Regions from separate parts of the Vreelandella titanicae genome, predicted to be linked through region 1. Evidence: riboswitches for the same ligand, from Rfam matches in the RefSeq annotation. Region 1 holds a riboswitch; each other region holds the start of a gene.
What was found. A riboswitch is a leader RNA that binds a small molecule or an ion and turns the genes downstream of it on or off. The one in region 1 is predicted to bind thiamine pyrophosphate.
Positions count from the first base shown of each region.

Region 1 (7,502 bases):
CCGTGATGGACTTGTATGCCGTAATCACCCAAGTGCGCCAGACCACTTACCTGACTTACGAACCGTTACTCTTCCTGGTCGCCGTCTACCTCTGCCTGAGCGGCGTCTTGATCGTTGGGCTGCGCTGGCTGGAAAACCGCGTACCACAACACTAATGGTCACGGGCCTGTGCGAGCATCACGTTTGTCAACGCTAATTCAGGACGTGGCACAACCAAAAAGGGGCCGTCCAGTGGCCCCCTTTTGCTTGTGTAGATATTCGTATAGTTCTGATACTGGCTTGCTTGCCGTGCTGGCAACCGCGCCGATTTAGTCTTTATAGCTTGGATCCAGCGCCTCAAGCGTGCGCAGGTGCGCGGCCCATTCGAGTTCAAGATCGCCGTCTTCATGAATAGTCTGGTCGTATTGGCGCGCCACGTGGCGCGCCACCTCTTCTGGCACCAGCCGTAAGGGCTGGCCAGTAGACTGCGCCGCCACCTGTAGCTCACAGGCACGCTCAAGATAAAACATATTGTTGAACATCTCTGCAGCCGACGCACCGGTCGTCAGCAGGCCATGGTTACGCAACACCAATGCCGGGTTGTCGCCAAGGCTTGCCACTATTCGCTCACGCTCAGCCAGGTCCAGGGCAATGCCTTCATAATCGTGGTAAGACACCCGTTCGTGAAACTGCAGCGCAATCTGGTTAAGCCGTGTTTCAAGGCCCGACTCCAGCGACGACACCGCCACGCCAGCGCGCGTGTGAGTATGCATCACCCAGGCCGCATGGTGGCTAGCAGTATGAATCGCGGAATGGATGGTGAAACCAGCCGGATTCACTTGTTCTGGGCTGTTATCAATCTTATGGCCATCAACGTCAATCTTCACCAGCGAAGAAGCCGTAATCTCCTCCCAACGCCAACCGTAAGGGTTGATCAGGAAACGTCCCTTCTCACCAGGCACCCGCGCGGTAATATGGGTGTAGATCAGATCCGTCATGCGATAGTGGGCGGCCAGACGATAGCAGGCTGCCAGCGCGATGCGGGTTTCTTGTTCGGCGTTGCTCTTCGTGGTGCGTTGAGGCTTATCGAGACTCATCAGGTGTTCCTTTGCAGCAAAGTGATTGTCATGCAACGTGTTTAGCGTTTACGTCAGTAACCGCGCGCCCGATCAACGCCCATGGCAAGCGGCTGCCCATCGCGAAGGGCGCGGGCGGTGTCGACAACCTGCCCTGCGACCACCTCTGGCAACGAATCACTAGCAATGTGTGGCGTGATGCGTAGGCACTCATGCTGCCAGAAGGGATGATCCGCAGGCAGCGGCTCTGCACGGAACACATCCAGGCTCGCCCCACCCAAATGGCCGTGTTCGAGCGCTAGGAGAAGATCGTACTCGACCAAGTGCTCACCCCGACCGATCTGCACCAACCAAGCGTCTTTGGCGAGCTTCGCGAACAGCGCCTTGTTAAGCACGTTTTCAGTGGTAGCCGTCAGTGGCAGCACATTGATCAGATAATCGGCGCCATCCGCTGCCGCCATGACAGCCCCGTCACCTGTCAGATAGGTCACGCCTTCAACCGGGGCTTGTGGCTCGCTGCGGCAGGCTACGTGTATAGAAAAGCCAAGCGCGGCCACCGCTTTCACCACGGCGCGCCCCATGGTGCCGTGTCCCAGCACCGCCACCTTTCTTGATGCTGGCGCGCGCATCGTCAATGGCGCCCAATGCGCCTTGGCAGCATTTTGCTCCAGGGTGGTGAACTCACGCTCACGATGGAGCACCTCATGCGCGGCAAAACCCGCCATCAAGTCGGCCTGATGTGGATCCCGCACCCGGGCGATATGTACTTCATCGCTCAGGCCAGGATGCGCCAGCAGGGCATCAACACCGGCACCGATAGACATCGCCAGCTCAAGATTAGGATAGCTCTCGAAAGCCTCGTCATTGGGCAACCAGCAGATCGCAAAACGCACATCTTCGGGGTTATCGATCTCATGGGGATGGCGCAGGACGACATCACTCGCTTCATCGCGCAAGGCGTTACCATAAATGGCATCAAGGTCGAGCGAATCACTGAGATAGACGCCTAAAATCGAGTTCGTGTTGGTCATGCAACTTCCTACGGTTCACATTCGAAATAGCAGTGGCTGTAAAACAGCCACTTGTTACTCAACTGTATAATAATTCACGTACCGATGCCATGAAACGCCATTACAGCACCTAAACTCTCATCGCTGTAATGATGCTAATAAATTGTTTCCCGATAACTTTCCATGTCATACACCCTTGCATCTCCCTCACCCGCCTCCTACACTCCACCAACGAACAGCTTGACGGGGTGCCGGTGAAATCCGGCTGAGATGGCGCAGGGCGTAGCAATTAATGCTGCCGAGCGCTGATCCCGCAGAACCTGATCCGGCTAATGCGCTGCTACTTACACAAGTTCGCAGCGAGGGTACCGGCGTAGGGATCAAGCGATGGCCACGGCTGCTCTCTCACGATCGCACGCCGCCCTTCTGCGCCACTCCCTCGATCTTTTTCGCCCGCCCTCCGGATCATTACCACCGGAGGAGTCATGGGCTACCGCTTTACTGATCTCACTACCACTTGCCAGAAAGATTGGCGCGCCTATATTGAGCACGATTTTGTGCGCCAGCTAGGCACCGCCACGCTGCCCGAAGCGTCGTTTCGCCACTATTTAAAGCAGGACTACCTGTTTTTGATTCACTTCGCCCGCGCCTATGCGCTGGCTGCCTACAAAAGCCCCACCCTCGCCGATCTTCGCCAAGCCCATGAAGGCTTAAAAGCCATTGTGGATGTGGAGCTGGGCCTGCATGTGGGCTTTTGTCAGGAGTGGGGGATTTCCGAGCAAGAACTGGAGGAGCTTCCCGAAGCCAGAGCGACGCTTGCCTACACCCGCTATGTGTTAGATACCGGCAACCGCGGCGACCTGCTGGATTTGCACGTGGCGTTGGCCCCCTGCCTGGTGGGCTACGGCGAAATCGCCAACTGGCTAAACGCCCAGCCTTCCACCCTGCGCGGCGCGCAAAACCCTTACGACGCCTGGATAGCCATGTACGAAGGCGAGGAGTTTCAGGCCGCCATGCAGGCGGAGCTTGAATGGCTGAATATCCGCCTTGCCGACATTACCCCCGCCCGCTTTGCCGAACTGAGCAAGATCTTCCGCGACGCCACCCGCCTGGAAATCGACTTCTGGCAGATGGGCCTAGAGCTGATAGACCAAGACCTCACCCACTAATTCAGCAAAACAACACAAGGAAACAACCGTAATGACTAAGACCGTAACAAGCAAAACCAGCCACTTTTTAGCCGAAACCGCCCAGGTCGATGCCGCCGCCATTGCGCCGCTGCCCGGCTCACGTAAGGTATATATCGAAGGTTCGCGCCCGGATATCCGTGTGCCGTTCCGGGAAATTTCACTGTCGCCGACCAAAACCACCGGCATTGATGAAGAGAACCCGCCACTGCTGGTGTACGACACTTCAGGCCCCTATAGCGATCCGGATGCTAACAATGACCTGCGCCGCGGTCTGCCGGAACTACGCCGAGCCTGGATTGAAGAGCGTGACGATACCGAATTTCTATCAGGCCCCACGTCTGATTACGGCAACCGCCGCGCCAACGACCCGACGCTTGCCCAGCTGCGCTTTGATCTAACCCGCACACCACGCCGAGCAAAACCGGGCAAGAACGTGACCCAGCTGCACTACGCCCGCCAGGGCATTATCACCCCGGAAATGGAGTTTATCGCCTTGCGCGAAAACCAGCGCCGTCAAGCGCTAGGTACCGCTGAAGTAGAGCGCATTCTGGGCCATCAGCACAAAGGCCAGAGCTTTGGCGCCAGCCTGCCGGAAGAAATCACCCCTGAGTTTGTGCGTGATGAAGTCGCCAGAGGGCGGGCGATTATTCCCAATAACATCAACCACCCAGAAAGCGAGCCGATGATTATTGGCCGTAATTTCCTGGTCAAAATTAACGGTAATCTGGGTAACTCAGCGGTGACTTCTTCTATCGAAGAGGAGGTGGATAAGATGACCTGGGGCATCCGCTGGGGTGCGGACACCATTATGGATCTCTCCACTGGGCAGAACATCCACGAAACCCGCGAGTGGATTTTGCGCAACTCTCCGGTGCCGATTGGCACAGTGCCTATCTATCAGGCGCTGGAAAAGGTCAAAGGCGTGGCCGAAGACCTCACCTGGGAAGTCTTCCGCGATACGCTGATCGAGCAGGCCGAACAGGGCGTGGACTACTTCACCATTCACGCGGGCGTACTGCTGCGCTATGTACCGCTCACCGCCAAGCGGGTCACCGGCATTGTCAGCCGCGGCGGCTCGATCATGGCCAAATGGTGTTTGTACCATCACCAGGAGAGCTTCTTGTACACCCACTTCGAGGAGATCTGCGAGATCTGCAAGCAGTACGATGTGGCGTTCTCCCTCGGTGATGGCCTGCGTCCTGGCTCAGTGGCCGATGCCAATGACGAAGCACAGATGGCGGAGCTAAAAACCTTGGGCGAGCTGACCCATATTGCCTGGAAGCACGATGTGCAGGTGATGATCGAAGGCCCCGGCCACGTGCCCATGCACCTGGTGAAAGAGAACATGGATAAGCAGTTGGAATACTGCGACGAAGCGCCCTTCTATACCTTAGGCCCGCTGGTAACCGATATAGCCCCCGGCTACGACCACATTACCTCGGGCATTGGGGCGGCGATGATCGGCTGGTTTGGCTGCGCCATGCTCTGCTACGTCACCCCCAAAGAGCACCTGGGCCTGCCCAATAAAGACGACGTCAAAACCGGCATCATTACCTACAAGATTGCTGCCCACGCGGCGGATCTCGCCAAGGGCCACCCGGCAGCGCAGCGGCGGGATAATGCACTCTCTAAGGCACGCTTCGAGTTCCGCTGGGAAGACCAGTTCAACCTGGGGCTAGACCCGGATACTGCTCGGGAGTACCACGACGAAACCCTGCCCAAAGACTCCGCCAAGGTGGCACATTTCTGCTCCATGTGCGGACCAAAGTTCTGCTCCATGAAGATCAGCCAGGAAGTACGTGACTATGCCAACGAACATGGTCTAAACGGCGATCAGGAAGCGGTGATGAAAGGCATGGAAGAGCAGGCAGAGAAGTTTCGCAACAAAGGCAGTGAGCTGTATCAGGAAGTTTAAAATAGCGACTTACTGAACAGCATTGTGACTATATGTGGCCCTTGAGTCTTAGCAAAACTCAAGGGTCACATTAATATCTAATCGCCACAGGCCAGCCACTGAATTTGCTCTAAGAGTATTTAAAAGTAATTACCGTCCAAGTAGATTAATTATACATTGCTCGTGTATGATTCTCATTTGCGCAGCGCTCTGTTCATAGCGTTTTATTTAAAACCAACACCATTCAAAGAACCGATTCCAGATGAAAACCAAACTTTACTTGGCGGTAACCGTTGCTCTGCTTAGTGCAGGCATGTTAACTGGCTGCAGCGATGATAACGAACCAACAGCCGCAGGCACACAGGAGGAAGCGCCGAAAAATAATGCAGCTCTCATGCTGAAATATATTCCGGCTGACTCTCCCTACTTCATGGCAACACGTGAAGCAATGCCTGAACAAGATGCTTTTGATCGTTATCAACGCATGCAGCCCAAGGCTAGCATTGAGTCTAGTCTGGATGAGCTACGCGAGACACTGCCCGAGATAGACGATGAAGTGATGCATTCGTTGATGACGGTATTGATCGCCATGAGTGAAGAGCTGGTCGATGTTGAAACGCTGGACGATGTCCATGCGCTGGGCCTGAAAATGAACCCTCAGGCCGCCCTCTATGGGTTGGGTATCTTGCCTGTTTTACGTATGCAACTGCAGGATGAAGATGCCTTCCGCGAAACGCTGCAACGCATTTTGACCAAAGCAGACATTAACCTGAGTACGGCCACCACCAACGACACCGAATACTGGGTGCTGACGCCTGAGGGGCCCGTCAAGGCGATTCTAGCCATTGACGACCAGCAACTGCTGGTGTCTGTGGTACCACAGAATGCTAGTGACGAGCTGCTAGCACAAGTGCTGGGTAACACTCTGCCCGACAGCAGCATCGGTGATACCGATGCACTGGCAGAGCTTGAAAAGCGCCATGGCTTTACACCTTACGGCGCAGGGAAAATCGACTCCTCACGCCTACTTAATGAGCTGAGCACCCCCACTCACTCAGGTACTCAGGCACTGATGGAAGCGGTTGATGCCGAGCAATTGGATTTATCCGCCTGCCAGGCAGATATCGACCGTATCACGAACCGCTTCCCTGGCCTTGTAATGGGCTCGCGCGAGAACGATCTTGACCGCATGGAAATGAACCTGATTCTAGAAACCGATGAGGATATTGTCAGCGACCTGCGCACTCTGACGACTCAGGTGCGGGGCCTAGGTAGCACAGAAGGTATGGCCAGCTATGGCTTAGGTCTGAACATGCCGCTGTTGGTTCAGACCGTTCAGAAATATGCTCAGGAAGTGCGCCAGAACCCCTTCAGCTGTGATGAACTACAAGATCTGAACAGCTCCTGGAATGAGATCAACATGGCGATTAATAACCCGATCACCATGATGATTGGTCAGTCACTATCTGGCTTCAGAGCTCGTATCAACAGTCTGACAATGACAGACGGCGAACCTACCATGACGGGGCTCCTGACGCTTGCTTCACAAAATCCTCTTTCCCTGCTTTCTGCCGCAAGCTCTTTCGCGCCGGAGTTAGGGACTCTAGGGCTTGAACCCGGTGGGGAAGCCAAGCAAGTCGAGAGCATGATGCTGCCCCCTGAGGCACCGGAACTCTACGCCGCCATGTCTGACACGGCTATTGTACTGGGCGCTGGTATCAGTGATTCGGCGACACTGCAGAAAGAGCTGGAAGCCCCTGCCTCAGAGCGCAATCTGCTTGTTCATGGACACATAACAGGCGAGTTCTACCACTCACTGGCCGACTTTGTGGAACAGATACCATCAGATGATTTGTCAGCGTCCGATATTGATATGCTCAAGCAATATGGTGACATCTACAAAAACATGGAGTACTGGTTCAGAGTAGATGACGCTGGCGTGGAAATGAGTTTATCGCTGGAATTAAACTAAGATCAGGCCGCTTCAATAATGCGAAAAACCTGCTAGTGGGTTAGCGGTTTTTTCGTTTGAGCAAGACAACTGTTTAAAACCACTTAAACGCCAACAGGGGGCCGAAGCCCCCTGTTGGTATCAGTGTTACATAACTAGCGCTGTTTTTTCTGGCTCTCCTTGGCGTCGCCTTTGCCTTTTTGCAGTTCGCCTTTAGCCTGCTGGGCCTTACCTTTGGCTTCAGTTTTAGCGCTTCCTGTTGCCTTGCCCGCGGCTTCTTTCACTTTTCCCGCTGCTTTGTTGGCCGTTCCTTTCGCTTTATCTTCTTTACCAGTTGCCATGACGAACACCTCTAATCCGTTAGTAGGGAAACACATCAAATCACACGTCGACACATTCATC
Region 1 covers NZ_CP059082.1:4,921,207-4,928,708, forward strand. The annotation lists gene HZS52_RS22765 (ABC transporter permease) at 1-155, shown strand, start outside; gene HZS52_RS22770 (class II aldolase/adducin family protein) at 309-1,076, opposite strand; gene HZS52_RS22775 (NAD(P)-dependent oxidoreductase) at 1,130-2,086, opposite strand; TPP riboswitch at 2,300-2,462, shown strand; gene tenA (thiaminase II) at 2,551-3,234, shown strand; gene thiC (phosphomethylpyrimidine synthase ThiC) at 3,266-5,170, shown strand; gene HZS52_RS22790 (hypothetical protein) at 5,412-7,121, shown strand; gene HZS52_RS22795 (CsbD family protein) at 7,256-7,441, opposite strand.

Region 2 (7,502 bases), 2.3 Mb from region 1:
AGTGGAGCTAGCCCATGAAGCGGGTATCCCAGCGGGCGTGCTCAACGTAGTGCACGGTGGCCCGGACGTGGCCAATCAAATTGCCGATCATCAGGATATCAAAGCGCTCTCGTTCATCGGCTCTACCCATGTGGGGTCGCTGCTGTATAACCGTGCAGCAGCGGCGGGCAAGCGCATGCAGGCGATGATGGGCGCCAAGAATCACTGTGTGGTTATGCCTGATGCTAACCGTAGTCAAGCGATCAACAACCTGCTGGGCTCAGCTTTTGGCGCTGCGGGCCAACGCTGCATGGCGAACTCGGTAGTGGTGCTTGTCGGCGAGGCACGCGAGTGGCTAAGCGATATAGTAGATGCGGCGCGAGCAATGAAAGTAGGCCCAGGCACTCAGCTTGATGCGGACTTGGGCCCGCTGGTGTCACCTGCTGCCCGTGATCGTGTACTACGTTTAATCGATGCAGGGGAGAAAGAGGGCGCCAAACTGATGGTTGATGGTCGCAAGGTTCAGGTAGAGGGTTACCCCAACGGTAACTTCGTGGGGCCGACCCTGTTTGCCGATGTAACCGCCGATATGACCATTTATCGCGAAGAGATTTTTGGCCCCGTGCTGTGTGTGGTCAGTGTTGAAACCCTGGATGAGGCGATTGCCTTTATCAATGCCAATCCCAACGGCAACGGTACCTCCATCTTTACTAACTCAGGCTGGGTAGCGCGCCGGTTTGAAACCGATATCGATGTTGGACAAATTGGTATTAACGTGCCAATCCCCGTACCGGTCGCTTACTTTAGTTTCACCGGGTCAAGGGCTTCAAAGCTGGGCGATTTAGGGCCCAATGGTAAGCAGGCGATTGCATTCTGGACACAAACAAAAACCGTAACGGCACGTTGGTTTGAACCCGAGAATGTTTCCAGCGGTATTAATAGCACGATTTCGCTGGGTTAAAAAAGTGGCGCTAACTGGCTCCGCTTAAGCGGGGCCAGTTGCTAACGAGGTCGGTTAACCGCTTGGCAGATCAAGCCAGGTGGCTGGCTTAAAAGTTGTCAAACAGCGGAAGGCTCTCTTCAAGCAGCTGTTCAATGGGGCCGAGCTGGCTTTCATGCAATACTAACAGCGACTCCTTACCCATAAAGTGTTCAGCGGGGGGGACGAGCAGAGCAAACTCACCCTCTTCAAGGTGAAACTCATGTATTTCGCGCATTCCCAGCGGAGTTACACACTGCGTGCAGCGGTAGGTGTCATCTTCGCCATAAATCAGCCGATGGTACATTTTAAACAGCGTATATAGTGCCAAACCACCCTCAAAGGCTGGCCAGCGCGCAGGGGTCTCGCGAATATCGTTGGTAAGGTCTTGCCCTTCGGCTTCGGCGTCTGCAATTGCATTGGCAAGCGGGGCGGCAAGAATGGCGCTGTTGTCGGCAGGTAACGGCGTGTTGTGCTTAGAAGCGTGTTCAAAATCTTGTACAGCGCGCTTAAAGTCAGGAACGCCATCAAGAGTATAGTCGACATGCTGGAGGTCTTCGGGCTCACAGCCGCCATTTTCCCAGCCATGAATGACGCGAAGTGTCATTTGACCCCGTGTCATTGGGCGGGCAAGCAGCATATGTAGCATTATACGAATGTGCAGCTGACGCTCATCGGTATCATTTTCAAATGCTCGGTAAGGGTCAGTAAACAGCTCGTTTAGACGACCGGGGGTATGTTCCTTGGCTTCGTTATGGCTCATGACAGTGTCCCTTTGAACGAACTGTTTATTAAGAGTAGCGCATGTTTTTTTGTCACAGAACGAATCTTCAGTATGGCGAGTAGGGCGGCTGAATAAAAGCCTCTTAATTCAGCTTTTTGTTACACAACCGCTAAGCCGTTTTTATGAGATGGCTAAACTTAACAAGAAAGAGGTGAGCATGTCTTCATCATTAAGTCGTTTTAACGTGCCTGAAACATTGGATGACCTGCCTGACGATATTCGCAGTACCATTTTGACCGTTCAGGGTAAAGCGGGTTTTGTGCCCAATGTCTTTCTGATGTTGGCCCATCGCCCTGCTGAATTTCGTGCTTTTTTTGCCTATCACGATGCGTTGATGGAGCGCGAATCAGATACCCTCACCAAAGCCGAAAAAGAGATGATTGTAGTGGCTACCAGCGCACGTAATCGCTGCCTATATTGTGTGGTTGCTCACGGGGCACTGGTGCGCATTTACAGTAAAGACCCGCTACTCGCTGACCAAGTGGCGATCAACCATCGGGTGGCGCCGATTAGCGAGCGCCACCGGGTGATGCTCGATTTCGCCATGCACTGTGCCATCGATGTGGGTGAAATGACTGATGAATGGCTTGCCCGCCTGCTGGAAGTAGGCTTTAGTCAAGAGGATTGCTGGGATATAGGCGCGATCGCGGCGTTTTTTGGCTTGTCGAATCGGTTGGTTACCCTGGCAGGTACGCCACCCAATGAGGAGTTCTACCTGATGGGGCGAGTGCCTCGCTAAGAGGCGACCAGCGCACCTTAACTTTACTAAGCTATGATTTTGATTGAGAATAGTTCTTGAGACAGCGCTTCGAACAGTACCCAAAAACGTACTTAGAAAAAGCGCTTAGCAAAACACCTACATTCACTGTCGCCAGGGGAGCCCTGCATAAAAGGGCTGAGATGCGGCTACGCAGACCCTGGAACCTGATCCGGTTCGTACCGGCGGAGGAAGTGCGACATGCTTTACCTAACGTTAGCCGTGCTTGGTGCGGCGCTGTGCTGCTTTGCTTACTTAGGCCTCCGGGCTCGCTGGGTGAATGGCCCACTTGATGACTATGTCACCGCCCGTAACTCGCAAACGGCATCTACCCTGGGGCTCTCCTTCCTTGCCTCCGGCATGGGCGCATGGATTCTCTTTGCTCCTCCTGAAATCGGCGCCTTTGTTGGCCCGCTGGCCCTGGCAGGCTATGCATTAGGCTCTGCGCTGCCGTTTATCGTCTTGGGGCTGTATGGGCCGAAGATTCGCCGGGCGCTGCCCGAGGGGCGCAGCATCGCCGAGTTTGCCGAAGCGTGCTATGGCCCTGGTGTAAGGCGCTGGGTAACGCTGGTATCAATCGCCTATATGGCGTGCTTTTTAGCTGCCGAGCTAACCGCTATTGGCGCCATTACCGCGCTGCTTTCCGATGTGCCCCCCGCACTGGTGATTATTGGCGTGGCGCTTACCACGCTCATCTATACTGCGGCAGGTGGTCTACGGGCCAGCCTTGCCACTGACCGTTGGCAGGCGTGGTTGTTACTGGTACTGCTGTGTGTGGTCGGTGGCATGGCCCTATGGCGGCTTCCCACTATTCCCAACGAGGCTGCGCTTCCTGCCATTCCCATCACCAGTGCGCTCAGCGTAGCGTTAACGCTAGTGATCGCGGTTACCGCGGCCAATCTCTTCCATCAAGGCTATTGGCAGCGCGTGTGGGCCGCTCAAGACGATCAAAGCCTGGGGCGCGGGGCATGGTTAGGTGGCGCAATGACGGTAGTCGTCGTCATGGTGATTGGTGGTCTGGGTGTATTGGCCGCGATGAGTGGTGTGCCATTAGGCGAGCCGCCGATGCCATTTTTTGCCCTGTTAAGTGATGCTCCTGTTTGGCTGACGCTACCCGCCTTGGTATTAGCGGTGACCTTGGTGGCCTCCAGCGTTGATACGCTGCAAAATGGTATTGCCTCGTTGGTGGTCGCGCGCAGCGAGCAGCAGGGCGTATCACTGGTGGCTGCCCGCTGGGTGACAGTGGTAGTAATGGTACCGGTGGTATTAATTGCCTTGCAGGGGTTGTCAGTACTGCGTCTGTTTTTGATTGCCGACCTGCTGTGTGCTGCCATTGTGGTACCTGTGCTGTTGGGCCTGTGGCAACGAATGACGCCACTGGCCGCCATTGTAGGTGGCATCGCGGGGCTGCTGGGTGCCATTCTCCCAGGGTGGTTAAGCCAAGGAAGCTTGGTCGCCGGGATGGTGGCCGCCAGTTTTCCGGGCAGTGTCCCTACCTTGGGGCCATTCGTCGGGGCGTTAATCGCCTCAACGCTGGTGAGTGTGCTGTTAGCCTACTTAACGCTAGCTATTCGCAAGGACATCCATGATTCGAACTCTTCTGACTACCCCTGAAGGTGAGACCCACGAGGGGGATGAAAGCCTGTTGGCTGTCTGGCAGGCGACGCCTGGCAGCCATATCTGGATCGATATGCAGGGCGAGTCCCAACAAAGCGAGCGGGCGATTTTAGAGGCGTTTGAGTTTCACCCCATGGCGATTCAAGATGCCCACAAAGAGCGCCATCCGCCAAAAATTGAAGAGTTTGATAATCACACCTTGATTATTTATCGTGGCATCTCCTCCTTTGATGCCGAACTAAACTATCTGCCTCAACAGGTCTGTTTCTTTGTGGGGGAGCGATTTCTGGTCACCCTCCACCCCGGCCAAGCGCTCTCCATAGAACGGCTATTCAACGAGCACGGTAAAGCCTTGCTGGCCCATTCGCCGGAACATGTCGCGCTGCGGGTGATGTATATTTCTGCGGGCTTTTATATCGATAGCCTGCTTGAGTTCGAAACGGCGTTAAGCGATCTGGAAGACGAGCTGCTGGAAAATGGTAATGATGTGCTAATGCGCAAGATCATCACTTACCGTTCCCGGCTGGTTAAAATGCGCCGCATCTTTAGCTACCACCAGGGGATTACCCAAGAACTCACCGCTTATGACTATGAGCATTTACCGCGGGAAGAGAGCGAAACCCTGCACGCCATCAACGATGTAGCGGATCGCTTCGAACGCCTCTACACATTGACCCAAATGTACTACGACATTTGCGGTGACCTAATCGATGGCTATATCTCTATTTCCTCCCACCAGCTAAATATCACCATGCGGGTGCTCACGGTGATTACCGCGATTTTTGTGCCGCTCACGTTTATTGCCGGGATTTACGGTATGAACTTCGAAAATATGCCCGAGCTGCGTTATCAGTATGGCTACTTTTTTGTCTGGGGAGCCATGTTGGGTATTGCGGGTGTCATGATTTGGCTATTTAAGCGCAAGCATTGGTTTTAAGGACAGGTTTTAAGGACGGGGTTTAGTCTCCCCATAGAACGACTCCAGGAAACAAAAAGTTGACCCATGCATAGGTGGTCGGTGGCTGAGTGTGGCATCCTCTCCAGCGACCAAGACTATAAGGCATAAAGCCGTCGACTAGGGTTTTCACTGGGAGTTGTTCCATGACGATTATGATTATCGGGCTGCTGATTTTTTTAGGCAGCCACTCTGTACGTATCTTTGCTGAAAACTGGCGTCAGCAGCAGATTGCGAAACATGGCGAAACCACTTGGAAAGTCGCCTATTCGGCGGTATCCATCGTTGGCCTGGCCATTGCTATATACGGTTTTGGCCAGATGCGCCTTGATCCCATCTATATCTGGTACCCGCCAATGGGAATGCGCCATGCGGTGGCGCTGCTGATGGTGCCGGCCTTTATTATGCTGGTGGCGGCATACATTCCGCATAACGCGATTAAGGCCAAACTTGGCCATCCGATGATGCTGGCGGTGAAAGTCTGGGCTTTTGCTCACCTGCTGGCCAACGGTCGCTTGGGTGATATTATCTTTTTTGCTGCCTTTCTTATCTGGGCTATCCTGGCGTTCAAAGCCGCCAAAAAACGTGGCCGTCTTGCACCGCCCGCGCCCGTCAGCACCCATAAAATGGCCACCATTGTTACCGTACTCGTCGGCTTGGTAGCGTATGTGGTGTTTGCCTTTTACTTGCACACAGTACTGATTGGCGTCCCTGTTTTTAGCTAATCTATTTTTAGCAGTTTGACGTTAGCCCAACCTAGGAGTCACTCCATGGCCGAGACAACACACACGGTGCCCACCACAATGGCTGCTATGCTTTTGATCGGACATGGCGGTATCGAAAAGCTGGAATACCATCAGGATGTCGCCACGCCGCAGCCCAAGGCGGGCGAAGTGCTGGTGCAGGTGACCGCCACGGCGAAGAACAACACGGATCGCAAAGCGCGTGAAGGGCTGTACCCTACCAAGGACAAAGGCGATGTCACGTCCTTTGCCATGGGAGGTACGCCAACCTTAACTTTCCCGCGTATTCAAGGCGCCGACGTCGCTGGCCGCATAGTGGCGGTGGGAGAGGGCGTTGACGCTGAGCGCATTGGTCAGCGAGGTTTGCTGGATTTTAATATTTACGCCGATGAACGCCGTGATATTAATCTAACCCCGGATTACTATGGCCATGGAGCCGACGGCGGCTTTGCTGAGTATATCGCTGTGCCTGCTGATCAGTTTTATCACGTGCCCAACCCCGAGCTTCACGACGCTGAATTGGCCTCAATGGGCATGTGCTCTTATCAAACGGCTTACCACATGATGACTGCCGCCAAGGTGAGTGCTGGCGAGCGTGTGCTGGTCAGTGGTGCTAGTGGCGGTGTGGGCACCGCGCTCATTCAGCTCTGCCGTATTGTGGGAGCGGTTCCGTATGCCGTTAGCCAGTTAGATAAAGCCGAGGCGCTCAAAGCACTAGGCGCAGAAGCGGTCATTGATCGTGGCGACCTACCGACGTTTGTTGACCGGGTGCTGGAAACCACTGGCGGCAAACCAATCGATGCGGTGATGGACTTAGTCGGCGGTGAGATGACCAACCTGTTTATTGACACCATGATTGTCGATATGCAGGGGCGTAAGAGCTACCCCCGTCTCTCCATTGCTGGTGCCAGCGGTGGCAACCTTAGCGAAATGATGTGGACCCGCGTGTACCTTTACCAAGTACAGATATTTGGCGTTTCCCATGGCACCCGCGAAGAGGCCGAACAACTGGTGGCGTGGATTCGCAGTGGGGAATTAAAGCCGGTACTTCACGCCGCTTTTAAGCTTTCTGACCTGCATGCCGCCGAGTGCTATTTTGTTAACCGGGGTAGCAATTATCTGGGCAAAATTGTGCTTGTTCCCGATGCTCAGTGGGCATCTCACGGTGCGCCGTTCGCCCTTGAAAATCCTTCTTCTGCCGTTTAGGAGCGCCGCTAGTGCATAACCTTCATACCATCCAGCTAATGGACACTCATGCCGGTGGTGACGTTAGCCGTATCGTCACAGGGGGGATTGATGTTCTGCCTGGCGCCACCGTTCGCGAGCAGATGGAGTACCTGCGTGATGACGCCGACGGTTTGCGCCGCCTGCTGCTCGAAGAGCCCTACGGCATCCCGGAAATGTCGGTCGACTTGTTGGTGCCGGCCACTCACCCTGAGGCGGTGGCGGGTTACATCATTATGGAAGTGATGGGGTACCCTATTTACTCTGGCTCCAACACGCTGTGTACCGCCACGGCCGTGCTGGAGAGCGGCATTGTGCCCAAGCAGGAAGGCATACAGCGCTTTAAGCTTGAAGCGCCGGCGGGGCTAGTGCAAATCGAAGCGAAGGTGCATAACGGTGTGGTGGAGTCGGTTACTTGTGGCGGCCTTCCCAGCTATATCGATACCTATCGCGATACGATTCAA
Region 2 covers NZ_CP059082.1:2,644,389-2,651,890, forward strand. The annotation lists gene HZS52_RS12100 (CoA-acylating methylmalonate-semialdehyde dehydrogenase) at 1-940, shown strand, start outside; gene HZS52_RS12105 (hypothetical protein) at 1,029-1,721, opposite strand; gene HZS52_RS12110 (peroxidase-related enzyme) at 1,900-2,481, shown strand; TPP riboswitch at 2,606-2,711, shown strand; gene HZS52_RS12115 (sodium:solute symporter family transporter) at 2,701-4,113, shown strand; gene corA (magnesium/cobalt transporter CorA) at 4,085-5,053, shown strand; gene HZS52_RS12125 (NnrU family protein) at 5,218-5,796, shown strand; gene HZS52_RS12130 (alcohol dehydrogenase catalytic domain-containing protein) at 5,842-7,020, shown strand; gene HZS52_RS12135 (proline racemase family protein) at 7,032-7,502, shown strand, end outside.
Region 2: linked by a shared signal. The riboswitch ahead of HZS52_RS12115 (sodium:solute symporter family transporter) and the one ahead of tenA (thiaminase II) in region 1 are both predicted to bind thiamine pyrophosphate.

Region 3 (7,502 bases), 660 kb from region 1:
AGCTCAAAATGCTTTATCGCTTATTTGTTAAAAAACCTCATCGCCGCACCGCTTTCCCCGGTGTTGCGCCGCTTTATCAAGCTTTACATCGTGGCGTTAGTGAGCGTGCCGAGCGGCCCATTTTGTATGTATCCCGTGGCCCTTGGGCGATATACGAAATGCTCGAAACCTTTTTTCAGATCAATCGCATCCCCGTTGGGCCGATTATCTTTTTACGCGAATGGGGCATCTCTTTGCGCAAGCCTTGGCCGCGCCGTGCAGAAGAGCATAAGCGCGAACTGATCGACCGTATGTTGACGCTTTATAATGATATGCCGTGTATTCTCATTGGCGATAGCGGTCAACACGATCCAGAAGTGTATACCGAGATAGTGAAAGCCTACCCAGATCGGATTAAAGCGATTTATATTCGTCAAGTGGATAAAAACCCCAAGCGCGAGCAGGCGATCCAGCGGTTGCGGGATGAGTTGGCCGGCACCCAGTGTGATTTAGTGCTCGCCGCGGATAGCGTGCTGATTGCCGAACACGCCCACGCCCAGGGCGATATCTCTGCCCACGGCTTAGCAGCAGTACAGCGCGAAGTTGAGGAGCACCGCAACGATCCCGCATAACGCTGTTGCCAAGTCAGTCCCCATGGTAAAAGTACGCTACGAAGAAGTGTGTTTAACGACGGTTATTTGTAGATAGGAGCTGCCATGGTTGTTGTGCTGATCATTTTTGCGCTGGCAGTATTTGTGCTCCCCAATGTTTGGGCTAAGTGGGTGCTTAAACGCCATACCCGCGGTCGTGACGATTACCCGGGGACGGGTGCAGAGCTTGCCGATCACTTGCTGCGCCGACTGGGGATTGAGGGCGCAAGCGTTGAGCGCACTGAGTTCGGTGACCATTATGACCCTGAAACCTGCTGCGTACGTCTTTCTCCGGATAACTACGATGGGCGTTCGCTAACGGCCGTCACGGTGGCTGCCCATGAAGTAGGGCACGCCATTCAGCATCACCAGGGTTACGCGCCGCTACTGGCGCGTAGCCGCTTAGTCGGCGTTGCCCAAAAAGCTGAGAAACTCGGCGCTGTACTGATGATGGCTGCACCTTTTCTGTTTTTATTGACGCGTCTGCCGGGTGGTTTAGCCATTGTAATTGCCATGGCGGTGATCAGCTTTGGCACCGCGGCGCTGGTGCATTTTGTGACCCTGCCAGTTGAGTTTGATGCCAGCTTTAACCGGGCGCTGCCGCTCTTGAAAGAGTACGTCCCGCCTTACGATATGCCCGGTGCCCGGCACGTACTCACCGCCTGCGCGTTTACCTACGTGGCCGCCTCGCTGGCCAGTGTTATGAACCTGGGGCGCTGGCTGGTGATTTTGCGGCGGTGAGCGTGTATTGAAGCTGTGTTTTCAGTGCCACTAAGTGTCTATGCATAATTTTTCGTGCATTAAAGGTTATAAAAAAATCAGTAGCTTACTAGATATTTATACCTGATTTACTTTTTCATAGGCACTTAGTTAATACCTATTGTCTGTCTTTATTGCTTTGTGGCGCGCAGTAGAATATAGGGTTTTGTGTCCTGTAGAGTGCGGAATTCATTCGTATGAACTGGCAACTGCGAATTGTCAAATGGTAGATTACGTTCTGTGGTTAGTGAAAGCCCCGCTGCGGCGAATGTATTTCGATATGTGGATAAACCCCATTGTTTGTCGACAATCTCTAATGGTTGCTGCCTTCCCGGTATCGTGAGGTAGACTGGGCGATTATCTCCGTCTTGATAGGAAATACCATGCTCTCCATTGCGGTAGGTCGGATAATCGACTCCGGTGGTTTGAGGATGAGTGTCGAGGATGTAATAGGAGCCGCCAGGTTTAAGTACGCGCATTACTTCCGTAGTGATGCGTACTAGTTCACGTCTTTCGGGAATGTTAATAAACAGAAAACAACTAATGACAGCTTCAAAACTGTTATCAGGAAATGGCAAATTTGGACCATGGATTTGCTCAAAGCGAAGACGGTTAGTGCCTGCGGATATTGCTTTTTCAATCATTGTTGGAGAGATGTCAACACCGGTGACATAGTCGAATCCGTCGTCTCTTAATCTTCTGGACACTTTGCCGCTGCCACAGCCGTAGTCCAATACACTAATTCCCTTGCCATAAGAGCAGGTTAACTCCGCGATGAGTGGTTGATAGCCAAAAGCATTCTCCACCCAATCATCATAAGCGTCAAAAAGCTCGGCGATATTTTGTTCAGTCCAATTAGTATTCATAAAAATAAATCCCCTAATATTTGCTCATGTATGAATGCTTGTACTATCCCCAGCGATTAATAAGAAACGGTTGATAGTAGGGGTTAATTATCTCTAACGCCTTTTGAGGCAGCGCATTCCCTATCTTGATTTGGCGATAGATCCAGAACAACATCAGCACATCTCGCCAATACGTCGTTAGGTTAAGATTAGCCATATCATTAAACGTCAACAAGCCGCTACGGATCTCTGACTCATATTCCAATAGTTTGCGTATGGTAGTCGGGGAGGTGCCAATTGGCATTAAAGGTACTGTGCCTGGCTGGGGTATAGTTTCATTACTATTCAAAAGTTCAAGCGCACGCTCATGTGTGCTTTCATAGACGTGAATAGAACCAACTTGATGTGTGTAGTGACCGATTTTGCAGCCTATGCGGGCAGCAATATACTCTTGCAAGAAAGTAAAAGAGAAAATATCGTTCAGCATGCCAACGTAGGCATCATTTGCACGCATATAGCTGACCATGTTCAACTTTTCTTCGCGGAGTAGCAACTGAAGACCCAAGGTACATGAAACGTCGATATTGCGTCGATAAAGATCTTCTTCCGCACTAAATATTTGAAGGACAGCGCGCTTACTGTCGGGATCGTCATTTTTAAGGATATCAATCACTCGTTCGATTTGATCGAGCGTGTCTGCACCAAAGTTTTTAAGACGAGCTCCGTAACCAGTACCAGGTAAGCTTATACCATCTGGGCTGTAGCGTTGCATTGAAGGGGCGTACCAGGAAATAAATGCTAAGTCGTTTTTACCTGATAAATACCATAACGCTTCTGCATAATTAAAAACAATATTTTGTTTGCGTATTTTGCTTAGACAAAAACGATCAGGAGGATTGTCGAGTCGGATATTGAAGCCAATGAGTTCTCGCTCTTTATTTCCTCTAGGTGAGTTAACATATTCATATTCAAAGCAGATTTTATGCAGTGTATCTCTGTAGAGGCTGGTGAAATTCGTATAATGTTTGTGCATCATTATATTCATCTCTTTCGGTGGACAAAGAGGCGTATTTTGCTGATACGAATGATGGCGAGTAGTTTAAAAAGCTGAATTGGAGCTGTGAATCGCGTTTGATTTTTCTTTGACGATCAAACTGTGCAAATTAAAGGCTTTCACGACAGTATCTGCGACGTGATCAGCTAAGGCTTCATTGAAGTTGAGTTTTCCGTTTATAACTTTCGCCCAGCGGCAGTCCGCAGCATCATCACCAGGCCGTAGCTCGCCATCAACGTAGTGACATAAAAGGGCAACCAAGGCGAAGTGGTGGTGACTTCCCTCTGGGTCATATCCGATTACTTCTACTACATCAATTAACGGTCCTACCAATGCTGTGATACCGGTTTCCTCCATTAATTCGCGCTTTGCTGCACAATGTAGGCTTTCTCCCGGTTCCACTGATCCTCCGGGGAAGCCCCAAGTGCCCCGTTGAGGTTCTTTACTGCGTTGGACGAGGAGAACTTCATTATTACGCAGAGTTACGGCGATTGCTGCCAAGCGTGGCTTGGCAAGTACGGAGTTCAGGCGGTTTTTATCAGACGTGTTAAAAGGGGAGGTACTACTGAGCGTAGATGCGTTAGCGGGCGTTGAGTTACCTTGCGACACGATACACTCCTGCATTGAGATTCGGATAATACAGGCGTAGGTGTCAAAACAGATTCATATATGGTTTATGTCCGTTCCTACGCCGGTATCAGCCGGATCAGGTTCAAAGGGTTTGGATAACTCCATCTCAGCCTGAATAACAGGCACCCCTCGGAAAAGTTACTGTTACTATGAGTTTTAGTATAAGTCAATATTTGGGGGGGCAATTCAATGCGGCGGCTTGGCGGACGCCGGGGCGGTTTTGACACCTTCTTCGCACACTTGGCTAACGGCTAATTGGCCCGGCTTATTCGCCAAAATCACCGCCCGCCGCGGTGCAGGGTAGCCTTCAATGGTGCGGGTGCGGTCGTTGGGGTCGAGAAAATCAGCCAACGATTGGTAGGTCATCCACTCCGTCGAGCGCTGCTCGTCTAACGTGGTAACGGCTTCATCGACCACGCGCACGTTGGTAAAGCCGCAGCGCTCCAGCCAGTGGCAGAGAGCTTGAGAAGAGGGTAGGAAGTAGACGTTGGGCATGGCGGCGTAACGTTCGCCGGGCACAAATACGGTCTGCTCGTCGCCTTCGACTACCAATGTTTCCAGTACCAGCTCGCCGCCCGGCGCCAACGCGGCTTTTAGCTGCTGAAGATGTTCCAACGGGGCAGGGCGATGGTAGAGCACGCCCATGGAAAATACCGTATCGAAAAAGCCCAGATTCTCAGGCACATCTTCAATGCCCACGGGTAAAAACTGCGTTCTGCCGCCATCCGCATCACCCACAAAGTGGCGTACTGCCTGAAACTGCCAGTAGAAACGTGGCGAAGGGTCGATGATTAGCACAAAAGCAGCACCTGCCCCGGCCATCCGCCAAGCGTGGTAACCGCTGCCGCCACCCACATCGAGCACTTTGCGATATTTTAGCGGTGCCAGGTGTGGCGCCACTCTTTGCCACTTCCAGTCAGAGCGCCACTCGGTGTCGATATAAATGCCGCCTAGCTGAAAAGGGCCTTTACGCCACGGGGCAAGCTTTCTAAGCAGGTTAAAGCATTGGCGCTGCTGGCTATCGCTAAGATCAAGATCAACGCTGACGGTGTCGCTGTTTAAATCCACGCGCCGCTCAGCGGGCAGCGCCGGAAGCTTGGCCACGGCTTTTTCCCAGGCGGATAAATCGCCGTGGCGGTTACGGTCAAGCCCGTGAGCTAACTGCTCGGGTAGCTTCGCTAGCCAGGGCGTTAGCGAGGCATCCAGCGTGGCTTGATCTAAAAACGCCTGATAAATTGCGCGATGATCGTCGGGTAGTGGCGCCACCTTTAACCCTCCTTAAACGCAATCAGCGAGGCAAAGTTAAGGTACTGGAACCAGGTCATCGAACGTGGAAAACCTGCTTGTTTCAAACGACCATGAAGTGCATCGAGGGTATCCGGCACCAGTACGTTCTCAAGAGCGGTGCGCTTCTGGCTGATTTCCAGATCACTGTACCCATTGGCGCGCTTGAAATCGTGGTAGCGTTCTACCCGCCAGGCGTTGTCGCGCTCGTCGGCGTCGACGGTTTTCTCCGAGAGGATCAGCACGCCGCCGGGTTCCAGCGCTGCATAAAGCCGCGCCAGTAGTGCATCGCGGTCGGCGGCGGGTAGAAACTGTAGGGTAAAATTGAGAATGATCATGCCCGAAGACGCATACTCTAGGGTACGAATGTCGGCTTCTTCGACCTGCATAGCGTACGCTGGGCACTCGTCAGCAAAGGTTTGCCGAGCCTGGGCGACCATGGCGGGCGATAGGTCAACGCCCGTATAGCGAAAGGCGTCAGGCGCCAGCGCCCCTGCCAGCGCAAGGCCGGAAGCGCCCAGCGAACAGCCTAGATCATAGACATGGGCGCCATGGCGCAGGTGGCGCTGGGCAATTAAGCTCAACATGCCAAGAATTTGCCCGTAGCCGGGTACCGATCGGCGGATCATGTCAGGAAAGCAGGCGACCACCTTTTCGTCGAAAGAGAACCGCGCGACTCGGTCAAGGGGTGTCGAAAAGATAGCGTCACGGTAAGATGCATCACTCATGGGCAAGCCGGGATCATGGAAAAGGCGTGCTAGTTTACGCGCCCTTAATTGACTAGAACAGGCCTGTCTAGCACAGACTCACATAGAACAGCCCTGTTTAAGGTTATTAACCTGTTTAATGAACCCCGCTGCAAGGATCGACGCCACTGGAGAAGCTAAATGGCCTCAGCATCAAGCGCTACACCCGATACGTTACCGGCATGGCAGACGTTAAAGCATCACGCTGAAACGCTGCAGCATGTCCACTTGAAAACGCTGTTTGGCACCGAGCCTTCCCGCTGGGAAAGCTTTACTCGCCAGGTGGCGGGCTTGACGCTAGATCTTTCCAAGCAGCGCTGGGATGATGATACCCTCGAACATCTGTTTACGCTGGCTAGTGAAGCGGGCGTACCCTCTGCTATTGAAGCGCTGTTGAGCGGTAAGCGAGTGAACGTCAGCGAAAACCGCCCGGCGTTACATACGGCTCTGCGTTTACCCGCTGATGCGACGCTGGAGGTTGAGGGTGAGGATATTGTCGCTGCCGTACACGAAAGCCTTGCTCAAATGGAGCGCTTGGTCAGTCGGCTGCACGCAGGGCAGTGGCGTGGTGCCACCGGCAAGCCGATTCGGCATGTGGTTAACCTGGGCGTAGGCGGTTCAGATCTGGGCCCGTTAATGGTTACCCATGCGTTGGCAGATTTTCGGCCCAAAGATATTCATCCGGTTGAGGTGCATTTTGCCTCCACCATGGATGGCTCCCAGCTAGCGGACTATCTGAGCCGGTTGAATCCTGAAACTACTATCTTTGTGTTGTCATCCAAGTCGTTCACCACCATTGATACACTTTCCAACGCTAACACCGCACGGGAGTGGTTACTTAGCCGCTTGACCCAGCATGGTGCGACGCCGATTAGCGCTGAGTTGGTGGTGCGTCAGCACTTTATTGGTGTGTCGGCGAGCCCTGAGAAAATGACCGAGTGGGGCATTGCGGAGGATCACCAGTTAACCTTTTGGGAGTGGGTCGGCGGGCGCTACTCGCTGTGGGGCACCATTGGCTTGCCGATTGCGCTGGTGGTGGGGATGGCGAATTTCCGCGAGTTTTTAGCCGGTGCGCACGCCATGGATCGCCATTTTGCTGAGGCAGAAATGGCGGAGAACCTGCCCGTGCTGCTGGCGTTAGCGGGCATCTGGAATGTCAATTTCCTGGATATCCGCGCGCACTCCATTCTGCCCTACGATGGGCGCTTGGAGTATTTCGCCGCCTATCTTGAACAGCTTGAGATGGAGTCCAACGGCAAGTCGGTTACCCGTCAAGGCCAGCCGATTAACTACTCCACCTGCCCTGTGCTCTGGGGGCAGTTGGGCCCCAACGCCCAGCACGCGTTTTATCAGCTATTACATCAGGGAACTCAACCAGTGGTGTGCGATTTTATCGCGCCGCTCAAGCGGTACGATGAGGTGGAAGACCCGGATACCCGCCGCCATCTTAAAACCCAGCATCGCTTGGCACTGGCCAACTGTTTTGCGCAGTCCCGCGTATTAATGCTTGGTGATGACGCTTTGGAGGACGACGGCCCACGGCCAGAGCATAAGC
Region 3 covers NZ_CP059082.1:4,265,592-4,273,093, reverse strand. The annotation lists gene HZS52_RS19760 (App1 family protein) at 1-611, shown strand, start outside; gene HZS52_RS19755 (zinc metallopeptidase) at 696-1,370, shown strand; gene HZS52_RS19750 (class I SAM-dependent methyltransferase) at 1,520-2,254, opposite strand; gene HZS52_RS19745 (thymidylate synthase) at 2,298-3,269, opposite strand; gene HZS52_RS19740 (NUDIX hydrolase) at 3,333-3,896, opposite strand; TPP riboswitch at 3,954-4,057, opposite strand; gene cmoB (tRNA 5-methoxyuridine(34)/uridine 5-oxyacetic acid(34) synthase CmoB) at 4,104-5,183, opposite strand; gene cmoA (carboxy-S-adenosyl-L-methionine synthase CmoA) at 5,186-5,929, opposite strand; gene pgi (glucose-6-phosphate isomerase) at 6,089-7,502, shown strand, end outside.
Region 3: linked by a shared signal. The riboswitch ahead of HZS52_RS19740 (NUDIX hydrolase) and the one ahead of tenA (thiaminase II) in region 1 are both predicted to bind thiamine pyrophosphate.

Region 4 (7,502 bases), 1.0 Mb from region 1:
TCCATTGCAAGCACACCGTGCTCCACGCTGTGGTGTAGCTGTTTTGCGTCACCTCCTGCCCCCATGGCCACCAGCAGCGGCTGGAAGTGTTCAGGGGTCGGGTGGTTCTCCCGCGCGTTGGGGGCGTTCTCCCAGCTAAGCAGTGCTTCACGATCATTGGCGATAAGGCGGTCGCTCACCCAAGTGGCAAATGCACCTACCCAGGCGGGCATAGGGCTCTCCTGGGGCATGATTTCATACAGGTTATGGGTCAGGCTGCCCGAGCCGATCACCAAAATCCCCTCTTCCCGCAGTGCCGACAGGCGCTCGCCCAGCGTGACCAGCTCCGCATTGCTCCAGCGCACCGGAAGCGACAGCGAAACAACCGGCACATTGGCGTCAGGAAACATCAGCGAAAGGGGCACCCAGGCGCCGTGATCCAGGCCGCGCTCTACCCGCTCGGCGCTCAGTAACACGGCCAGCCGTTCAGCCAGTTCCGGCTCACCCGGGGCGGGATACTGGCACTCGAAAAGCGCCTGTGGGAAGCCGCCAAAGTCGTGAATGGTTTCTGGCTTGGCGCTGATGCTGACCTTGAGCGCCAGGCTCTCCCAGTGCGCTGAGACCACTACCACCGCCTTGGGCGCAAGCTGCCTGCCCAGTTCGCGTAGAAAGGCATGAGCCGGGGTTTTATTGAGGGCCAGCATGGGCGAGCCATGGGAAATAAACAGACTAGGTAACATGAGTGAGTCTCCTCAGCAGCATGGCCAACGCTGGCGGTAAGCAAGCGCTGGCAATAGGGTTAGGCGATAGTTTTAGGTGTTAGGCGAATCGGTTACTTAGCACCCAGCGGCCGCTGCCCAGGCCCGCTTGCACGATTAACGCCAGCGTCCAGAACACCGGGAATTCCCAACCGCCGCCGGCATTTGAGAACATCCAGCCGTTGCCAAGATGCACCCAAGCAGCGCCGAGCAGTACCGGCACCAGTGCCAGGCTCACCCAGCGGGTGTAAACACCCAGAATCAGGGCGGCTCCACCGCCTACTTCGGCAGCAATGGTCAGGTAGGCCAGAAACCCTGGTAAACCCAGTGATTCAAAATAGCCGACGGTGCCCGGTAGGGTAAATACAAACACCTTGAGCAAACCGTGAGCAAGGGCCATCACACCCAGTGCGACGCGCAGTAGCGAGATGGCCTGGGGTTGTAAAGAGTGCTGTAGAGAGGGGGCAGAGTGAGTATGCGTTGTCATCGTAGTAGCTTCCATCGAGTGGTTGATGACGCTACTTTACAGCCGGATAAGATCGAGATAATCAGCGTATTTTGCACATCACTGTTGCGTAATGGGCGACAATCCAATGTTCTGCTCCCAAACTGGCGGATCGCCCCACGCCTCGGTGAGCAGGTCGATGAAGCGCTCCACCTTGGCGGGCAGGTAGCGCCGGGCGGGGTAGAGGGCATGAACATCGAGCCGTACCGCTGGCTCATTGGTCAAGATGGGCACTAAACGCCCGCTGGCGATACTCTCTGTGACCAGAAAGCTGGGCTGCTGAGCGATGCCCAGGCCAGCTTCCGCGGCGTGGGTGAGTACATCGCCGTTATTGCTTTCCAGTGGGCCATTGACCGTCAATGACTGCGTGGCAATCTTCCAGTCAGCGCTCTGTTGGCCGCTGCGGTAGCGTAGGCAGTGGTGCTTGGCAAGGGCTTGAACGCTGTCGGGTTCACCGTGGTTGGCAAGATATTCAGGCGATGCGCAAAACAGTAGACGGCACCGCGTCAGTCGGCGCGCCACCAGGCTGGAGTCAGGCAGGCTGCCGATACGGATCGCTACGTCGTAACCCTCTTCAAGCAGGTCGACACGGCGGTCGTTCAAATCCAGGCGCACCTCTAGCGCGGGGTGGGTGTGCATAAACTGGGCGACGAGCGGCGCTAGGTAGCGGGTACCAAAGCTCATCGGCCCATTAACGCGCAGCCGTCCACGCACATCGCTGGTACCTTGGCCCACCTCGGCGGCGGCCTCATCGAGCGCTTGCAGTATCCCTTGGGCGCGGACTAGATAGCGTTCTCCGGCCTCAGTGAGATGTAGTCGTCGCGTGGTGCGTTGTATCAGTCGCGCGCCCAATGTCTCTTCCAGTGCCATGACCTGGCGGGATACGCGAGTGCGGGAAATATCCAGCGCTTCAGCAGCGCGGGTATAGCTACTCAACTCGGCTACCCGCACAAAAGCGACGATATGCTCTAACTGATTCATGACGCCGAATCGGCTTGGAAAATCTGAAAAGCGCGCGCTGCCTGGTAAGGGTCGGGCTGGCCACAAATGGCCGATATCACCGCTAAACCGTTCGCTCCCGCGCGCTGTACGCTAATCGCATGATCCGCTTTCAGCCCACCAATGGCCACGCTGGGCAGTGGGCACGCCTTGACCAGCGCCGCTAAACCGCCAAAGCCGATGGGCTGGGCGTGATCTTGTTTGCTCTCGGTGGCAAACACGGGACCAATCCCGACATAATCGAGTAGCTCAAACGGAGAGACTTGCAGCTGGGCGATAGTATTGATCGACAGGCCGATAATCGCTTGCTCACCTAGTACCCGGCGCGCTTGCTGAACGGCTGCGTCGCTCTGACCGACATGCAGGCCATCTGCCTGGCTTTCTAGTGCCACCTGCAAACGGTCGTTAATGATCAGCGGGATACCGGTGCCCGCCAGAAGCGCTTTTAACCGTTTGGCTTGGGCAATCATCTGTTCGTCGCTGGCATGCTTGTCACGCAACTGCACGATGGTGACACCGCCTTTTACCGCTGCCTCAACCGTCTGTTCCAAACCATGCTCTTGGCAGAGCGTGGCATCGGTGACCAAGTAGAGCGATAGATCAAGCGGCATGGATTGCCTCCAGTTGGGCATAAGTAGTGAGGTCGTCAGGGGTGAGTTGATACAGCGCATCCAGCAGTGCCACTTGAAAGCTACCAGGCCCGTTGGCGTGGCTGCCCGCACGCTCTCCTGTGACCGCAAAGCAGGCCAGCGCGGCTGCCGTTGCACCCAGTGGGGCGTCGCGGTTGGCAGCCACAAATCCCGCCACTAGCGCGCTCAGCCCACAGCCAAGCGTTGTTACACGGGGCATCAAAGGATGGCCACCGTTAATGCGGTAGTGCTGTGTGCCGTCCGTCACCCAGTCGCTTTCACCGGTCATCGCGACAATACAGCCGTGTTTTTGCGCTAATGCTATTGCAGCGTCCACGGCTTGGTCGGTGGCGGCTGTGGCGTCCACGCCGCGGCCTTGGCTAGCTAAACCGTTAAGGGCAAGAATTTCAGACGCATTGCCACGAATCACGCTGGGTTTAGCGGCCAGCAGCTTCGCGCACAGCGTTTGGCGATAGCGCGTGGCGCCAACGGCGACGGGATCTAATACCCAGGGAATGGCATGCTGATCGGCAGTCGCTGTGGCGGTGAGCATAGCGTCAGCCCAGTGGGCAGAGATCGTACCGATATTAATCGACAGCCCCGCGGAGATAGCCGTGAATTCAGCCACTTCTTCAGGCGCATGCAGCATGGCGGGCGACGCGCCGGTGGCTAACAGCAGGTTGGCAGTGCTGTTCATGGCCACATAGTTGGTCATGCAGTGAACCAGCGGTGTCACTGAGCGCAGCGTCTCAAGGTAATCGCCAAGCGGGCGTAGGGTCATAGCATCCTCCCGGCAGGGAGGTGGTAAGCGTTACCACGACTCCCTACGCCGGTGTTATCCGGTTCAGGTTCAAAGGGTGCTTCTCAGCCCAACCGTAACGGAGGGCGCCCCTGTCGAAGGATTACTATCCTTGCCTGAAGTAGCCCTGTAAAGCCCCGGATGCGGACGATAGCAATCTAACGAAACGAAATACGCGTACCGTAGGTAAGCATTTCATCAGGTGTCATCGCTTTACCCTCGACCCCAATCATCTCGTCACCACACTGGTCGGCGAAGGTTAGCACGCCGTGGGTCAAGCCCAGTTGGCCCAGGGTATCGCGGATTTCGCCCGTGCCCAGAAAAGTACTGACGTGGCCCTTGTTATCGCTCAGCTCAGACACGCCGTTAGCATGGTGAAAACGCACTTTGTAGATTCCATCCATCGACTCGACTTCAACAATCGGCGAAAAACCGTTGTGAAGCGCATTGGAAAGCTGTTTTAGCGTCAGGTGGTCACCCAGCGTCATATCGATCGCACTCATGGAAAACTCCTGTGGACGCCTCAAAGGTGGGGCATCACTCATGTTGCGGGAACTGCTTTTTGTAAAGCTTATGAAGAATAAGTGTAGGGTTTTTGTTTAGTATTGCCAGTGCGCTTATCGGTACCTCGATACGACACTGCCTACGTGCTTGTAAGGGCTGTTATTATGGCCATAAAGCCCCCATGGTAAGCGGTACGTGAAGCTCAATGGATTCAATGATCAACATCAGCGATAGGAGAGCAAAATGAGTTTTCAAGGCGAGCAGCATCCCGGCGTCGTGGCTACGCCGCCCCAAACTCAAGGGTTTCGTTTAAACCACACCATGCTGCGGGTGAAAGACCCTGAGCAGGCATTGGCGTTCTACTCAAAAGTGTTTGGTATGCAGGTGATGCGGCGGCTGGATTTCGAAGAGATGCAGTTCTCGCTCTACTTCCTGGCCAACCTGGAACCCAGCGACAGCGTTCCGGACGATGCGCAAGCGCGTACCGCCTGGACGTTTAGCCAGAAAGGGCTGCTGGAGCTGACCCACAACTGGGGGACTGAAGACCAGGAAGATTTCGCCTATCACGATGGCAATGCCGAACCCCAGGGCTTTGGGCATATCTGCTTCAACGTACCGGATTTGGCAGCGGCCCAGGCGTGGTTCGACGAGCATGACGTCACCTTCGTCAAACGCTCCGATCAGGGCAAGATGAAAGATGTTATCTTCGTTAAAGACCCGGACGGCTACTGGATCGAAGTGATTCAGGCAGACCTGATGGTGGGGAAGAGCGACTCTTGAGGCACGCCAATGGCTAAACTACTGTTCCGGCTGCGCCATGTGACCGACGAAGAGGCCATGGAGGTGCGTGACCTGCTCGCTGCCCATGGCTTTGATACCTATGAAACCCAGGCGGGCTTTTTCCGCCTGGGCGTTGACGCGATTTGGCTGCGCAATCCACATCAGCACGACGCTGCCATCGCGGCGTTAGAGGCCTACCAGGCGGAGCGCCTTGAGCGCGCCCAACGCGAGCACCAGGCGGCGGTTGAGCGGGGTGACGCGGAGACGCTGTGGCGTCGTTTGGCCGCTCACCCGGTGCAGGTCGTGTTAGTACTGCTAGCAGTGGGGCTTATTGCCGCCCTTACGCTGCTGCCGTTCCTGGGTATGTCGCGAAGCTAAGCGGCTGGCAGATGGCCGCGTTTGAGGTACATCATGACGCCATCATCACCGGCGGTAAGTGCCGGAGCAGAACCGCTGGGGTAGCGGCACCAGGTGCCTGCCGTGTAACTCTGTTCGCTATCGCTCAGTGTGCCTTCCAGAATCAAAAACTCCAGCCCGCCCAGCAGCGTGGGGTAGGTAATGGAGGTGCCCGCCGACCAGCGCTCCAGGCTGGTGCGCTCCTGCTTGTAGGTGTGCAGCATTTTATAGGCAATGCGCGGGCGTCGATCAGGCTGCCAGGGCAGCCGATGCGCTGGCACTGCCAACTGTAGCGTGTCGTTGGGGTCAAACTGGTGCAGTTTGACAAATATCAGCGCGCCTTCCTCGCCAATTTGCGGGGTATGGCCGGTGCCAATGGGGTTTCTTAAGTAGCTGCCCGCCGCGTAGCGCCCATGCTCATCGGCGAACACGCCTTCCAATACCAGAATCTCTTCGCCGCCGCCGTGGGTATGCCGCTCAAACTTTGTATTGGGGGCGTAGCGCACAAGGCTGGTAGCGCGAGCAACTTCATCACCAATCCGGTCAAACATCATGCGCTCTACCCCCGCGCTGGGGGAATCGACCCACTGATACTCTTCCGGGGTAACACAGGCAAAGTGGCTAAAATCGGCGTTTAGACGCATGGGAAAGGGCTCTTCGCAGTGAAGGTAAGTGACGGGGGAGGGTGCTAGTCTCCTTATCGACAGCAAAAAATGCAACTTTCGGTTGTTTGATCTTCGTTATATCGCCATAAAAAACACCCCAACCATTGGATGAATATCCAACGATTAGGGTGCAGTTCACGAAGGCGGCATCAGGTTGTCTGGCTGCTTGCTTAGGGGGTTTCAGTCAGCTTGGTAAGAATATGGTGTGCAGCTTCGATGCGCGCCTGATTGGGGTAGTTGCGGTTAGCCAGCAGCACAATGCCGATTTGCTCGCTGGGTACAAAAGCCACGTAGCCGCCAAAGCCGTTGGTAGCGCCGGTTTTGTTATAGAGCGCTTCCTGCCTGGGGGCTAGCGGTGGGGTTAAGCGGTTGGCGGGGTTGGGCTGCAAAATCATCTCAAGCGAGTTGCCTGCCAGCAACTGATTGAGCGCCACCGGGTAGGCATAGCTTTCCCACCCCAATCCTTGGGTCATATTGCCGACCTCAAAGTACCCCGTGCGCGTAGCGGCCAAGGCTTGGCTTAGTGGCTCATTAAGCTCGGCACCACTCATATTGGCTTCCACCAGCGTTAGTACGTCTGCGGCAGTCGATTTCAGTCCGTAGGCTTGGGCATCCAGCATGCCTGGGTTCACCCGAATGGGCTCATCCTCTTTAGAGTAACCGTAGGCATAGTTCGCCTGCTGCGCTTCAGGCACCTGAAAGTAGCTATGCTCAAGCCCTAGCGGGGCGAACAGCGACTCCTCCATCGCCATCTCGAAGGGCTGGTCAAGGCTTTGTGCAGCGAGATAACCGAACAGACCCAGGCTTGGATTGGAGTAGAGCCGGTGGCTGCCAGGGGAGGATTCAGGCTGCCACTGGCGGTAGTAGTCGATCATTGCCTCTTCGCTTTGAACCGACTCAGGGAACTGCAGCGGCAGCTCGCCCGCCGTGTAGGTTCCCAGTTCCAGCAGCGTGATCTCATCGAAGGCGCTGCCTTCAAGCTCAGGCAGGTAGCGGCTGGCCGGGTCGGAAAGCGAGAGGGCGCCACTAGTCTGGGCATAGCCAGCGAGTGCAGCCGTGAAAATCTTGCTGACAGAGCCGAGTTCGAACAGCGTCTCATCGGTGACTGGAATCCCCGCTTCTTGATTGGCGAGGCCATAATTAAAGTAGTGCTGTTGGCCGTTGAGGCTAAGCGCGACCGCCATGCCGGGGATACGGTGTTCGGCCATCAAAAGCGCGATAGTATCGTTCACCAGGGCCTCAATGTCGGCGCTTTCAGGCGTGCCGGAGGCCCAAGCAGAGCCGTTGAGTAGAAGCGAACCTGTCATGATAAGGCCGCAGTTTGCTGCTAACATCTTACGCATACCAAAATCCTGTTGTGAATAATGCCGAGAGAGGGCGGAGAGTTATTTCCAGTCGCAAAGCCCGTGACAGTGGTTAACTTACGGCGCGCTGCGGCAATTCACAAACAGCGATATTTTGCATAAGCCATTAGAAAAATTTGGGGGT
Region 4 covers NZ_CP059082.1:681,447-688,948, reverse strand. The annotation lists gene HZS52_RS03285 (DODA-type extradiol aromatic ring-opening family dioxygenase) at 1-719, opposite strand, end outside; gene HZS52_RS03280 (DoxX family protein) at 799-1,224, opposite strand; gene HZS52_RS03275 (LysR family transcriptional regulator) at 1,303-2,223, opposite strand; gene thiE (thiamine phosphate synthase) at 2,220-2,852, opposite strand; gene thiM (hydroxyethylthiazole kinase) at 2,842-3,651, opposite strand; TPP riboswitch at 3,675-3,773, opposite strand; gene HZS52_RS03260 (hypothetical protein) at 3,828-4,172, opposite strand; gene gloA (lactoylglutathione lyase) at 4,417-4,953, shown strand; gene HZS52_RS03250 (DUF6164 family protein) at 4,963-5,331, shown strand; gene HZS52_RS03245 (cupin domain-containing protein) at 5,328-5,993, opposite strand; gene ampC (class C beta-lactamase) at 6,185-7,357, opposite strand.
Region 4: linked by a shared signal. The riboswitch ahead of thiM (hydroxyethylthiazole kinase) and the one ahead of tenA (thiaminase II) in region 1 are both predicted to bind thiamine pyrophosphate.